Regions from separate parts of the Moritella sp. 36 genome, predicted to be linked through region 1. Evidence: predicted binding sites of a transcription regulator. Region 1 holds the regulator's gene; each other region holds the start of a gene.
The links. The regulator sigma-54, encoded in region 1, starts transcription at its own class of promoters, with help from an activator protein. The targets are predictions, from matches to a motif close to GTTGGCACGNNNNTNGNNT.
Positions count from the first base shown of each region.

Region 2: a site for sigma-54 is predicted at 1,392-1,410, ahead of HWV03_RS18680 (PEP-CTERM sorting domain-containing protein). Genes of this name have one in related genera too.
Region 3: a site for sigma-54 is predicted at 1,944-1,962, ahead of HWV03_RS19450 (nitric-oxide reductase large subunit). Genes of this name have one in related genera too.
Region 4: a site for sigma-54 is predicted at 2,049-2,067, ahead of flgF (flagellar basal-body rod protein FlgF). Genes of this name have one in related genera too.

Region 1 is NZ_CP056120.1:236,494-239,711, reverse strand. It holds gene lptA (lipopolysaccharide transport periplasmic protein LptA) at 1-339, shown strand, start outside; gene lptB (LPS export ABC transporter ATP-binding protein) at 355-1,080, shown strand; gene HWV03_RS01090 (RNA polymerase factor sigma-54) at 1,130-2,647, shown strand; gene hpf (ribosome hibernation promoting factor) at 2,679-2,966, shown strand; gene rapZ (RNase adapter RapZ) at 3,109-3,218, shown strand, end outside.
Region 2 is NZ_CP056120.1:4,231,857-4,235,074, reverse strand. It holds gene hscA (Fe-S protein assembly chaperone HscA) at 1-577, shown strand, start outside; gene fdx (ISC system 2Fe-2S type ferredoxin) at 581-919, shown strand; gene iscX (Fe-S cluster assembly protein IscX) at 1,032-1,229, shown strand; gene HWV03_RS18680 (PEP-CTERM sorting domain-containing protein) at 1,446-2,147, shown strand; gene HWV03_RS18675 (PEP-CTERM sorting domain-containing protein) at 2,629-3,218, shown strand, end outside.
Region 3 is NZ_CP056120.1:4,385,695-4,388,912, forward strand. It holds gene HWV03_RS19440 (PepSY-associated TM helix domain-containing protein) at 1-457, opposite strand, end outside; gene HWV03_RS19445 (ferredoxin--NADP reductase) at 802-1,590, shown strand; gene HWV03_RS19450 (nitric-oxide reductase large subunit) at 1,997-3,218, shown strand, end outside.
Region 4 is NZ_CP056120.1:1,010,640-1,013,857, reverse strand. It holds gene HWV03_RS04650 (flagellar basal body L-ring protein FlgH) at 1-358, opposite strand, end outside; gene flgG (flagellar basal-body rod protein FlgG) at 406-1,194, opposite strand; gene flgF (flagellar basal-body rod protein FlgF) at 1,245-1,988, opposite strand; gene flgE (flagellar hook protein FlgE) at 2,175-3,218, opposite strand, start outside.

The DNA of each region.
Region 1 (3,218 bases):
CAAGGGACGACATTAATTCATGCCGATAAACTCACGGTCTTAAGCTCTGGCGAAAAAGGCACAGAAGTAATGATTGCCATAGGGTCGCCAGCCACTTTTTATCAAGAGCTTGATGACGGTAAGAAAATTAATGGCGAAGCAGATGAGATCCGCTACGAGCTAGGTAAAAAACGCTTAATCTTGTCAAAAAATGCACATTTACGCCAAGCTGATAGCGAAGTTAAAAGTGACAAGATTATCTACCAAATTGACAAACAAGAAATGATAGCCGAAAGCGGCAAGCATGAATCTGATCGAGTGATCACTATTTTCACTCCTGAAGACAACAAAACTAATTAGAGTAGATGAATTCATATGGCACGTTTAAAAGTATCACACTTAGCAAAAAGTTATAACAAACGAAAAGTTGTGTCAGATGTGAGTCTCGAAGTTGAATCAGGCCAAATTGTTGGTTTACTCGGGCCTAATGGCGCAGGTAAAACCACCACCTTTTATATGGTAGTTGGCTTGGTTAAGCGAGATCATGGACAAATCTTCATTGATGACCAAGAATTAACGCATGAGCCAATGCATATTCGTGCACAACAAGGTATTGGTTACTTACCCCAAGAAGCGTCTATTTTTCGTCGTTTATCGGTAACGAAAAATATCATGGCAATCTTAGAGTTACGAACTGAACTCACGCGTTTCGAACGTGAAGAAAAGTTAGAAGAATTATTAGAAGAGTTCCATATCACCCATATTCGCGATAGTTTAGGCATGAGCTTATCGGGTGGTGAACGCCGCCGTGTTGAGATTGCCCGCGCGCTTGCGGCAGATCCAAAGTTTATTTTATTAGATGAACCTTTTGCTGGCGTTGATCCAATCTCGGTAGGTGATATTAAAAAAATTATTCAACATCTGCGCGATCGTGGTTTAGGGGTATTAATTACCGACCATAACGTACGTGAGACACTCGATGTATGTGAACACTCTTATATTGTGAGCCATGGACATTTGATCGCATCTGGTACTTCTGAAGAGATTTTATCCAACGAAAAAGTGAAAGAAGTATACCTTGGTGATCAATTCCGACTATAGTTTGATATTGATACGTTACCGCATTTAAGGAAGAGAGAGTAGTCGTTAGATGAAGCCATCATTACAACTTCGTATGAGTCAATCTCTGGCAATGACGCCACAGTTGCAACAAGCGATTCGATTATTACAATTATCGACCTTGGAGTTACAACAAGAGATTCAAGAAGCATTAGACAGTAATCCGCTACTGGAACAAGAAGATCCCAACACAGCTCAAGCAAACGATACAGAAAGTAGTGATGAGCATAATCCAAATAATAACGACGCAGTTACCGATGCCAGCCAAATAGAAGTTAGTGATGCGCTCGCCAGTGAAGCCATGCCAGATGAATTGCCTAATGACAGTAATTGGGATGATGTCTATACCCCTCAAATACAGACTCACAGCAGTGCGGGTAGCAGTATTGATGGTTTAGACCAAGTCTATCAAGGTGAGACCAGCGAAGGCTTATACGAGCATCTCATGTGGCAAATGGAATTAACCCCATTTTCTGACACTGATCGTGCTATTGCCGTTGCGATTATTGATGGCATTGATGATCATGGCTACCTTAATCAGACTTGTGAAGACATCCTGTCTAGCGTCAATAACGGTCACCAAGAACTTAGCGACAGTAGTAAAGAAAATAGTGAAGAGCAAGTTGAATTAGACGAAATAGAAGCAGTATTAAAGCGTATTCAACATTTCGATCCCATCGGCGTTGCAGCGCGTTCATTACAAGAATGTTTATTGATCCAACTCCAGCATTTACCTAAAAACACACCTTGGTTAACAGAATGTCAGCAAATAATTCAGTCTCACATGGATTTATTAGGCAATCGCGACTACCGTCAATTAAGCCGTAAGACAAAATTAAAAGAACCACAGCTTAAAGAGATCATGCAATTAATTCAGAGTCTAGAACCCAGACCTGGCAATGTTATCGATCAGACTGAAGGGCTTTATGTAATTCCCGATGTTTTAGTAAAGAAAAAAAATAATCAGTGGGTAGTCGAGTTAAATCCTGACATTGTGCCAAGATTAAAAGTGAACAATGAATATTCAAACTTGTCGACAAGCAATCGTAGTAGCAGCGATGGGCAGTTTATTCGAACGCATGTACAAGAAGCTAAATGGTTTATTAAAAGCTTAGATAGCCGTAATGAAACCTTACTAAAAGTAACTAAAAGTATTGTTCAACGACAAATTGATTTTTTTGAGTATGGCGATGAAGCCATGAAACCTATGGTTTTAAATGATATTGCCGAAGAAGTGGAAATGCACGAGTCAACCATTTCACGGGTAACAACGCAGAAGTTTATGCATACACCACGCGGTATTTTTGAACTTAAGTTTTTCTTTTCAAGCCATGTAAGTACTGACAATGGCGGAGAATGTTCATCAACCGCTATTCGAGCATTAATAAAAAAATTGGTCGCGGCAGAAAATGTCATTAAACCATTAAGTGACAGCAAGATTGCTGATTTACTTGCTGATCAAGGTATCAAAGTGGCTAGACGTACGATTGCAAAATATCGGGAGGCACTAAGTATACCACCGTCTAATCAGCGTAAAAGCCTATTATAAGGCTAATCCAACCTTCATAGGGGAGACATATATGCAAATTAATTTAACCGGTAGACATGTAAACATTACAGACTCACTGAAAGATTATGTTGATAGCAAGTTTTCCAAATTAGAACGGCATTTTGATCATATAAACAATATCCATGTGATTTTAAATGTCGAAAAATTACTTCAAATTGCAGAAGCAAAAATACATTTAAATGGGGGGGAGATCTTTGCCGTGCATGAACACAATGACATGTATGCCGCAATTGATGGCTTACTGGATAAGCTCGATCGCCAAGTGATTAAGCATAAAGAGAAGTTGATTCGTCATTAATTTTAATCTCGCCACAGATAACCTAAAGGAAAACCACTTTTTCCTTTAGGTATTAATGCTTCTGACATAATTAAAACATATCATATCCAAATCAATTGCGGGATAATGAACCCATTATTTTATATCGCTGTGAGGATAAAAGATGAAATTAATAATAGTCAGCGGCCAGTCAGGATCTGGTAAATCAATTGCATTACGCGTGCTTGAAGATCTAGGCTACTATTGCGTAGATAACCTACCAGTAAAATTACT
Region 2 (3,218 bases), 1.0 Mb from region 1:
TAAAGATGGTCAAACTGCAATGACAATCCACGTGTTGCAAGGCGAGCGTGAATTGGTTGATGATTGCCGTTCATTAGCGCGTTTCTCGTTAACAGGTATTCCACCAATGGCGGCGGGTGCTGCGCATATTCGTGTTACCTTCCAAGTTGATGCGGATGGGTTGTTAAGTGTATCCGCGATGGAAAAATCATCGGGTGTATCTGCTTCTATTCAAGTTAAACCGTCGTATGGTTTAAGTGATAATGAAGTGGCTAACATGCTTAAAGATTCAATGACATATGCGAAAGAAGATGTAACTGCGCGCATGTTAGCTGAACAACAGCTAGAAGCAGACCGTGTAATGGAAAGCCTGATCGTAGCCTTACAACAAGACGGTAAAGCATTGTTGTCAAATGTAGAGCAAAGTGCCATTGAAACAGCGATTCAAACGCTTTATCAGATCCGTCAAGGTAATGACAGAGATGCGATTGAAAAAGAAATTGAAACAGTCGATAAATTAACACAAGATTTTGCTGCTCGTCGTATGGATGCATCAATCCGTAAAGCGTTGCAGGGTCAGTCGGTAGATAAGGTCTAAGAAATGCCAAAAGTTATATTTTTACCCCATGAAGAGTTATGCCCAGAAGGTCTATCTGTAGACGTTGAGAAAGGTGAAACGATCCTTGATGTTGCGCTTCGCAATAGAATCATCATTGAACATGCTTGTGAGAAATCATGTGCCTGTACTACTTGTCATGTGATTGTACGTGAAGGCTTTGATTCATTAGAAGAAAGTGATGAGCTTGAAGATGACATGTTAGATAAAGCATGGGGTTTAGAACCGGACTCTCGTTTAGGTTGCCAAGCGATCGTCGAAGATGAAGATTTGGTTGTTGAGATCCCTAAATACACGATCAACATGGTATCTGAAAGCCATTAACTGATTGTTAAGCTAAGGTGTCTTTATCCTACGCATAAATTGCGTAAGCAAACTAAACTGAAAGTAAGTGTGCAGTCTATTTGTTGCTGCACATATTTTTAGGGAGGTTTTTATGGCATTAGCGTGGTCGGATAGTACAGAGATTGCCATTACATTAGCTGAAAATTATCCAGAGCAAGATCCACAGCAAGTCAGGTTTACAGACTTGCGTCGGATGATATTAGGGTTGGACGATTTTACCGATGATCCTAATCATTGTGGTGAAAGAGTACTTGAAGCCGTGATGCTTGCTTGGATTGATGAATATTAACAATTTAATTGTTAATAGCTAATCGTCAATACAGAATAAGCCCATAATTAGCATATGCTGATTATGGGCTTTTTTTTAACTTTGAAGCGTTGATTTTTTTTACACTTTGTTATGTTTAAACTATTAATTGAATTTAATAGCCTGTATTTAAATACTTTTTTTTATGGCATGGCAAATGCTTTAGAGGGTATGTATTTATATAAGAGGAATTTAAATATGAAATTGATACAAAAATTAATTTTAACCTTCAGCCTAATTTTATCGGCTAACCAAGTAAGTGCGACTACAATTTCTGCAACCTTAAACTCTTGGGAAAATGGTTGGACTGAGGGGGTTTTATATACAGCACCCAGTAGCTATGGATACTCATCGGCTGGATTATTTAATTTTACCAATAATACGACACAATCAGATTTTTTAGCTTTTTGTCTTGAGGTCAATGAGCCAATCGATATCGGTGATACTGCAGACTATACTATTTACTCTGCCACAGACCCAGAACCTTTTGGAACAGGGGCTGAAGTGGCTGAATACATAGGCCGCCTTTATACAAACCAATATGCCAGTGTTTCTGATGCAAGCACAGCGGCAGCCTTCCAGATTGCACTTTGGGAAATCGTGCATGAAGACTACAATACATATGGCTTTGACTTACACACAGGTGACTTTCAGTTGGTACAAGCATTTCCGGGCGGTGCAAATATTGCAGCTGGTTATCTTAACTCTTTAGATTCGTGGACAAATAACGTTGTTGTTGATGTCTATCGTAACGCTGGAGCCCAAGATCTATTACAAGTATATCCAGAACCGCCCCCTATTCCTGTAAACGAACCAGCAAGCTTATCGTTATTTGGGTTTGGATTATTAGGGTTAGCATCAATGATTCGACGCAAAACTACTTATAAATCTAATGATTAGTCTCAGATTAGCCATCGCCATTAACCTATTTTTCTGAATTGATTATGTTAAGCGATGGTTTTTTGGTTTTAAGGAAATAAGCAATTAAGACACCAACGGATCTTTCAGGTAAAAAATCGAGTGTTTCCAGCGCTGTTACAGCTAGCCCCACAACTGCTATGTACAATCTTTATTCTTTCAAACTTGCTCCTCTATGCGTGGAACTACTCCCATAACAAGCTTGTTTTCATCTCAGTCAACTAATGTCTGAACAGTAGATCCTTCGCCGCATGAGATGGAACGCGTCCATATTAATAGCGAATTTATGCAAGTCAAAAACAAGGATAAGTATTAAAAAATTTAATTTAAAGTGTTGATTTTTTTTACACTTATCATGTTTAAACTACCTCTTTACATTTAACGTGTTGTATTTAAGGTGTTTTTTTTATGGCACGACAAATGCTTTAGAGAGTATGTATTTATATATAATAGGAATTGAAATATGAAATTGATACAAAAATTAATTTTAACCTTCAGCCTAATTTTATCGGCTAACCAAGTAAGTGCGACAACAATTTCTGCAACCTTAAACTCTTGGGAAAATGGTTGGAATGAGGGGGTTCTATATTCTGTTAACGGTGGTGTTGGAGCTGGTTTTTCATCGGCTGGGTTATTTAATTTTACCAATAATACGACGCAATCTGATTTTTTAGCTTTTTGTCTTGAGATCACCGAGCCAATTAACTTTGGTGATACAGCTGACTTTAGTATTCACCCAGCCACGGACCCCGAACCTTTTGGAACAGGACCTGAAGTGGCAGAATACATAGGCCGTCTCTATACAAACAAATATGCCAGTGTTTCTGATGCAGCCACAGCAGCAGCCTTCCAGATTGCACTTTGGGAGATCGTGCATGAAGATTACAATACAAATGGTTTTGATCTAGGTGCTGGTGACTTTATTTTATTTCAACTCGGCGGTGGTGGTGCAATCCTTGCCCAAGACTATCTTGACTCTTTAAATACGTGGACAAATGACGTTATTGTTGATGTCTATCATAACGATGGAGTACAAGACCTATTACAAGTATA
Region 3 (3,218 bases), 890 kb from region 1:
TGGTCATGTCAATGAATACTGCGACGTTATAACCCGGACCTTTGTAGTCCATCGCGATTTCACCTTCAATTAATTCACCGTCTTCAACTTCGGTAAATACATCTAATGCAGAAGGTTGACCAGAAAGCTTGGCGTGTTCGGTAAGGTAATTAACAATGCCGGCTTTATCGACAGCAACGCCGCCATTGGCATCGCTAAATAAACCCTGCGGAAGGTTAAGGATAGTCTCTTGGATATCAGGCTGGCTGCTCACGAACAAACTTGGGCGGTTTAAGGTAATACCCGTAACCGAAAAAAATAATACGACCAAGAGTAGCGCCATCGAAATATAAATATGTAAGCGACGTGCCCATAATTGCACTTGTTTGTTTTTTAGGAATGTTTTGTTATTTGAATTAGCCGCTTTTTTTTTCGATCTTGCAGGTGTCTGGGTGAGAGGTTGACTGAGAGAAGACATGATCGTAATAACACTGCTTGATTATGGGACTTAAGTACAAGCAATGTAATTGATAATTGTTTTCATTGGCATTGAATTTACATTATTTACGTTAATTCATGCCAATACTGTAAGCGTCATCATTAGGCCCCTTTACCCCTCTGCATATGCACTCAGACCGTCATCAAATCGGCTGTCATAATGACAATGATTATCATTATGACAATATAAATAATTGTCATAATGACATAAACGCTACCATTAACAATTTAAATAGTTGTTTTTAAAGTAAATAATATTGGCTCGAATAATGCTACTAAGATAGAAAAATAATAGAAATAGAAACGAAGAGGATATAAATAATCATGCAATGGAAAAATATAAACTTCAATTTAGGCAAAGTTGTTAGTCGTATAGATTGGACTGAATCATTATTTACAATTCGAATTCGATCTGGAAGTATCCCTTATATCTCAGGACAATTTACCAAACTAGCTCTTTACGATAAAAACAAAGAATTCCATAGAAGAGCATATTCTATAGTAAATAGTCCAGAAAACCATAAAAAGACAGGTGAACTGGAGTTTCTAATTATTACTGACCCTAAGGGTAATCTTTCTCCTCTAATCCATCAGTTGAACGTTAATGATTATATATACGTTGGTACAGAAGGTACTGGCTTCATGACCCTTGATGCGGTTCCAACTAGCTCCAAAGATCTATGGCTTTTATCGACAGGTACTGCAATTGGCCCTTTTATTTCAATGCTCGAAGACGAAAATGAAAATAAAAATAAGCGTTTTAACAATATAATTTTGGTTCATGCGGTGAGAAAAAAATCAGAGCTCGCGTATAAAAATAAAATAAAGCAGCTTGAATCAAAATATCAAGGAAAACTAAAATATGTGCGAATTATTTCTAGAGAACAGACACCCAGAAATCTATCAGGAAGAATTCCGGAACTACTTAGAACGGGAGAACTCGAGAGAGAATGTAAAGTATTGCTATGTCAAAAATCAAGTTTCTTGTATATGTGTGGTAATCCTCAAATGGTTAAAGACACGAGTGATACGCTAAGATCATTAGGGTTTAGTAAACATCTACAAGCTAAATCAGGACAATTCAGTTCAGAGAATTACTGGAAAGTAGGTTAATTTATAGTGGCTAGAATCAAAGATAACAGTCAGTATTTAAATAACACCGATACCTCAACGTTTATCATATAGGCTTAGGTTCGGTGGTAGCATTGACATCATAACCAGAAGCTAAGCCTAGCTACTTTGCTACACAATTCCAGTGCATTTTATCCTCCTCAAAAGGATAAAATGCTGTTAAATCAAACCTCCTCTAAACAATCATATAGGTAAGCTCCCTTCTCTCTCTGCAATAAAAAGGTTCAACACTAAACCTTTGTCATAAAGACAACACCACTGTCAAATTGACAATATTACTAACTGTCAATTTGACACCCGCAATAAATAAACCAAGCTTAAACAACGGGTTACACTTTGGCATGGAAATTGATTAATAGGATTGTTAATTAATTATTGAGGAGTTAAAATGACTAAACAAAAATTCTCCCTAATTGCTCTTATTATTGTATGTATAACATCATTCAGTATACTTTTGAGCTTAGGAAGTGAGATTTATCGTGAAGCCCCACCAATCCCCGAAAAAGTTGTAACGTCAACAGGTGAGGTGATCTTTACCAAAGAAGACATCCAGAATGGTCAACTTGTTTGGCGTTCTATGGGTGGACATCAATTAGGCTCTATTTGGGGTCATGGTTCATACGTTGCGCCAGACTGGACTGCAGATTGGCTTCATCGAGAATCAACACTTTGGCTTGATAAAGCAGCAATAGAACAATTCTCCGTTCAATTTGAACAGTTAGCTAGTTATCAACAAGCTACATTAGAAATTCTTCTACGTGAGGATATGCGATCTAATCGCTTTGATGCTAATAACAATATATTAGTAATCTCAACACGTCGTGCTGAAGTAATTAGTACGCTGCAGAATTACTATTCAAATTTATTTGGTGATAATCCAGATTTTCAGCCGATTCGTGAAGATTACGCGATGAAAGAAAATACAATTTCATCAGCTGAACATCGTCGAAAATTATCTGCATTCTTCTTCTGGGGTGCATGGGCGGCAGTGACGGAACGCCCGGGTGAGAATTATACCTATACGAATAACTGGCCACACGACCCAGTGATTGGTAATACTCCGACCTCAGATAATATTTTTTGGTCAATATTAAGTATGGTTCTGCTCATTGCTGCAGTAGGTGCACTTGCTTGGTATCATGCAAGTCTTAAAGAGCATCCACTGCCAAATGTATCCACTAAAGATCCCTTATTTGATGTTAAAGCGACACCTTCGCAAAAAGCTTTAATCAAGTATTTTGCAACCGCTGTCGGGTTATTTCTCCTACAGATTTTATTAGGTGGTATTACTGCGCATTATGCAGTTGAAGGGCAGACTTTTTATGGTTACCCACTAGCGGAGATTTTACCATATTCACTAACTCGTACGTGGCATACTCAGCTTGCAGTATTTTGGATTGCTACGGCTTGGTTAGGTACTGGACTATATATTGCGCCAGCTTTATCTGGGCATGAACCTAAATATCAAAAACTAGGCGTGAATATACTCTGGGTAGCTTTAGTTATTGTTGTTCTTGGCTCTATGGCTGGAGAATGGTTTGCGATTCAACAATACTTTGATCTTGACTTAAGTTACTGGGTAGGACACCAAGGACAAGAATATATAGATC
Region 4 (3,218 bases), 770 kb from region 1:
AGTTATCTTTACCTAGGTTTGAGCTGGCTTTCTTTTTAGCACTAGTTGACTCTGTCAATGTAACAGTAATGATGTCACCGACACGACGTGCTTTAATATCCGAGAAAATATTATTATTGTATTGTGGATTAAATAACGATCCCGTTACTTTCGCTTGTACTGGGTTATCATCGGGTACAATCGGTGCATAATCAGGTGAGTCTTGCTGTGGCGTGTCGTTCACATCAGCTGGTTCTTCCACATCTTCGGTTTTGGTCGAGTCTGTATTTTTAGCGACCATGTTATCTTTTACTTTAACCAAAGACGAGCAACCAGCTAGCTGGATAAAAACAAACAAAGCAAGGATAAGATTACGCATTATATTTCTCGATGTTATTAATGAATGTTTAACGACTAACCGTTAAATTATAACTGTTGATTGGTATAACTTAACATTTCATCAACCGCTGAGATTACTTTTGAATTCATCTCATATACACGTTGGCTTTCAATCAGATTTACTAATTCTTCCGTCACGTTTACATTCGATGTTTCAATCGCACCTTGCACTAATTTACCCAGACCTTCATTACTTGGAAGACCTTGTACTGGATCACCACTCGCACCTGTTTGAATATACATGTTTTGTCCAATTGGCTGTAAACCACCAGGGTTAACAAAGTCTGAAATATTAATCTGGCCAACGGTTTGATTGTTTGTCTGACCCGGTAAACTTACCGAGACTTCGCCATCTTCCGAAACGGTAACAGTTTGTGCATCTGCAGGTATTTGGATCTGCGGCTGCAATGGATAACCCGTGCCAGGTGTCACGATAATCCCTTCATCATTTAAAGTGAATTGACCGTTACGAGTATATGACGTAGTACCATCAGGCATTTCCACCTCGAAAAAACCACGACCACTGACCATTAAATCCAGCGAGTTATCAGTCGTTAACATATTACCTTGAGAATGATCTTTTTGGGTCGCAACAACCCGAGCACCCGAACCAACCATTAAGCCAGACGGTAGTTTGGTATTTTGCGATGATTGACCACCCGGTTGATTTACCGCTTGGTACAATAAATCTTCAAAGATAGCGCGTTCTTTCTTAAAACCAACCGTGCTGGCATTGGCTAAGTTATTTGAAATGGTTGAGATATTCGTTTGCTGTGCTTCTAAACCGGTTTTACTTATCCATAATGCAGGATTCATAACACTTTCCTCATCTAATTTATACTTTATGTAAACTCATCAACGAACAATTAATTCACTCGTAATAGTGAGTCTGATGCTTTGTCATTTTCTTCTGCTGTTTTCATCATTTTTATCTGCATTTCAAATTGACGTTGCAAATTAATCATTCCTGTGAGTTCACTAACAGCACTAACATTACTGGTTTCTAACGCGCCACCTGCTACTTGGACATTTACATCAACGGCGGCGGGAGTACCATCCGCTTGTCGAAACATACCATCATAGCCTTTCACTAAATTTCGAACATCGGGATTAACCAGTTTCAATTGGTCTACTTCTTCCAAGGCATTTGCCGGTGCCCCCTGAGGACGAATCTCGATACGACCATCAGCATGGATTTTTATTTGTTCCACAGGTGTTGGAATAATAATAGGACCACCTTCACCAAGTACTGGGCGCCCTGATGATGTCAATAATTCACCAGTAGGACTCATGTGTAAGCTACCACTGCGGGTATAACTTTCCTTGTTCTTATCATCCAGCACACTTAACCAACCATCACCTTGGATCGCAACATCGAGTGCATTACCCGTTTGTTGTAGTCCTCCAGCAGTAAAATCCTGCCCCGGACTTTCGGTAATAGCAAATACACGGGTTGGTAGGCCTTCACCAAACGCTTGCATTGAACGCGCTTGTTCAAAATCAGCCTTAAAACCATGTGTATTCACATTGGCGATATTATTGGCACGAACAGCCAATGCATTCATATTTTCTTTGGCACCCGACATAGAGATATAAAGCATATTGTCCATTCGTCAATCCTCTGTCACTTTTCGTTGAAATCGTTAATTACCCGTCTAATATCAGTAATAAAGCAATTAAAGTGCCAAAATTAAAAAGCCACCCTAAATAGGATGGCTTTTTATCAAAAATCTATCTTTTAGATAAATTATATGTCGAATAATTCCGCTTGCTATATGGCTTACTCGCCCGTTACATTAACGGATCTGTAATACTGTATCTTGTAATTTCGAGTTAACCTCTAACGTTCTTGAATTGGCTTGGTAGTTACGTTGTGCCGTAATTAAGTTAACAAGTTCACTGGTCAAGTTTACATTAGACTGTTCTAGTGCCGATGAATTAATTTTACCAAAGGTACCTGAGTTGGCTTCGCCAGCAATCGCATTGCCCGAAAGTTGTGATGCACGCCAGCCCGTATCACCCGTCTGACTCAAGCCTTGTTCATTGGCAAACTTAGCCATCGCAATCATACCCAACTTGTCATTACGACCATTACTGTAGCTCGCCGCAACCATACCATCCGGGCCAATATCAATCCCCGTTAATCGACCCACAGTCGCCCCGTCTTGCTCAAGCTTAGAAACTTCAAATGCAGACGCAAACTGAGTCGGGTTATTGATATTAAGTTTAATCGTCTGAGTGGTATCCGCACCATTAGTTAAAATAGCGCCTAGTGGCAAGGTCTCTGCGATCGCAGGGAGTTGCTGTTGCAATAGTCCTGATGAATCAAACGTCATTCGCATCGCGGTCGGTTTTATTGGTGTTCCCGGAGCCGATGCAACAGCCTGACCACCAACAATATTAAGAGGTTGATCATCCACATAGTTAAACTCTAACCAAGAGTTTGCTGGTGCCCCCGCAGAGCCATCTTTTACGTAATAAGTTGATAAGGTATGTGATTCACCTAACGAATCATAAATAGAAACAGACGTCGCAGAGGTATAAGTGCCACTGTCTGCGGGATCAAATTTCAATGGGTCTAATCCTGGTGATGTCGCCGGCAAATTCATCGTCATATCAACATTGCGCGTTGACTCAGGCACACCTGCTGTATCCGGGATTTGTAACGGTTTGGTTGACGCCATACTCACCGCTTTTGGTGATCCATCGTCATTGACGTCATAAACTTGCAGATAATTACCCGCTGAATTAGTCACAAAACTATTTGAATCAAGCTTAAAGGCACCTGCACGCGTATAATTACGGTCCATAGACTCAAGTCCATCAGACATAACGAAGAA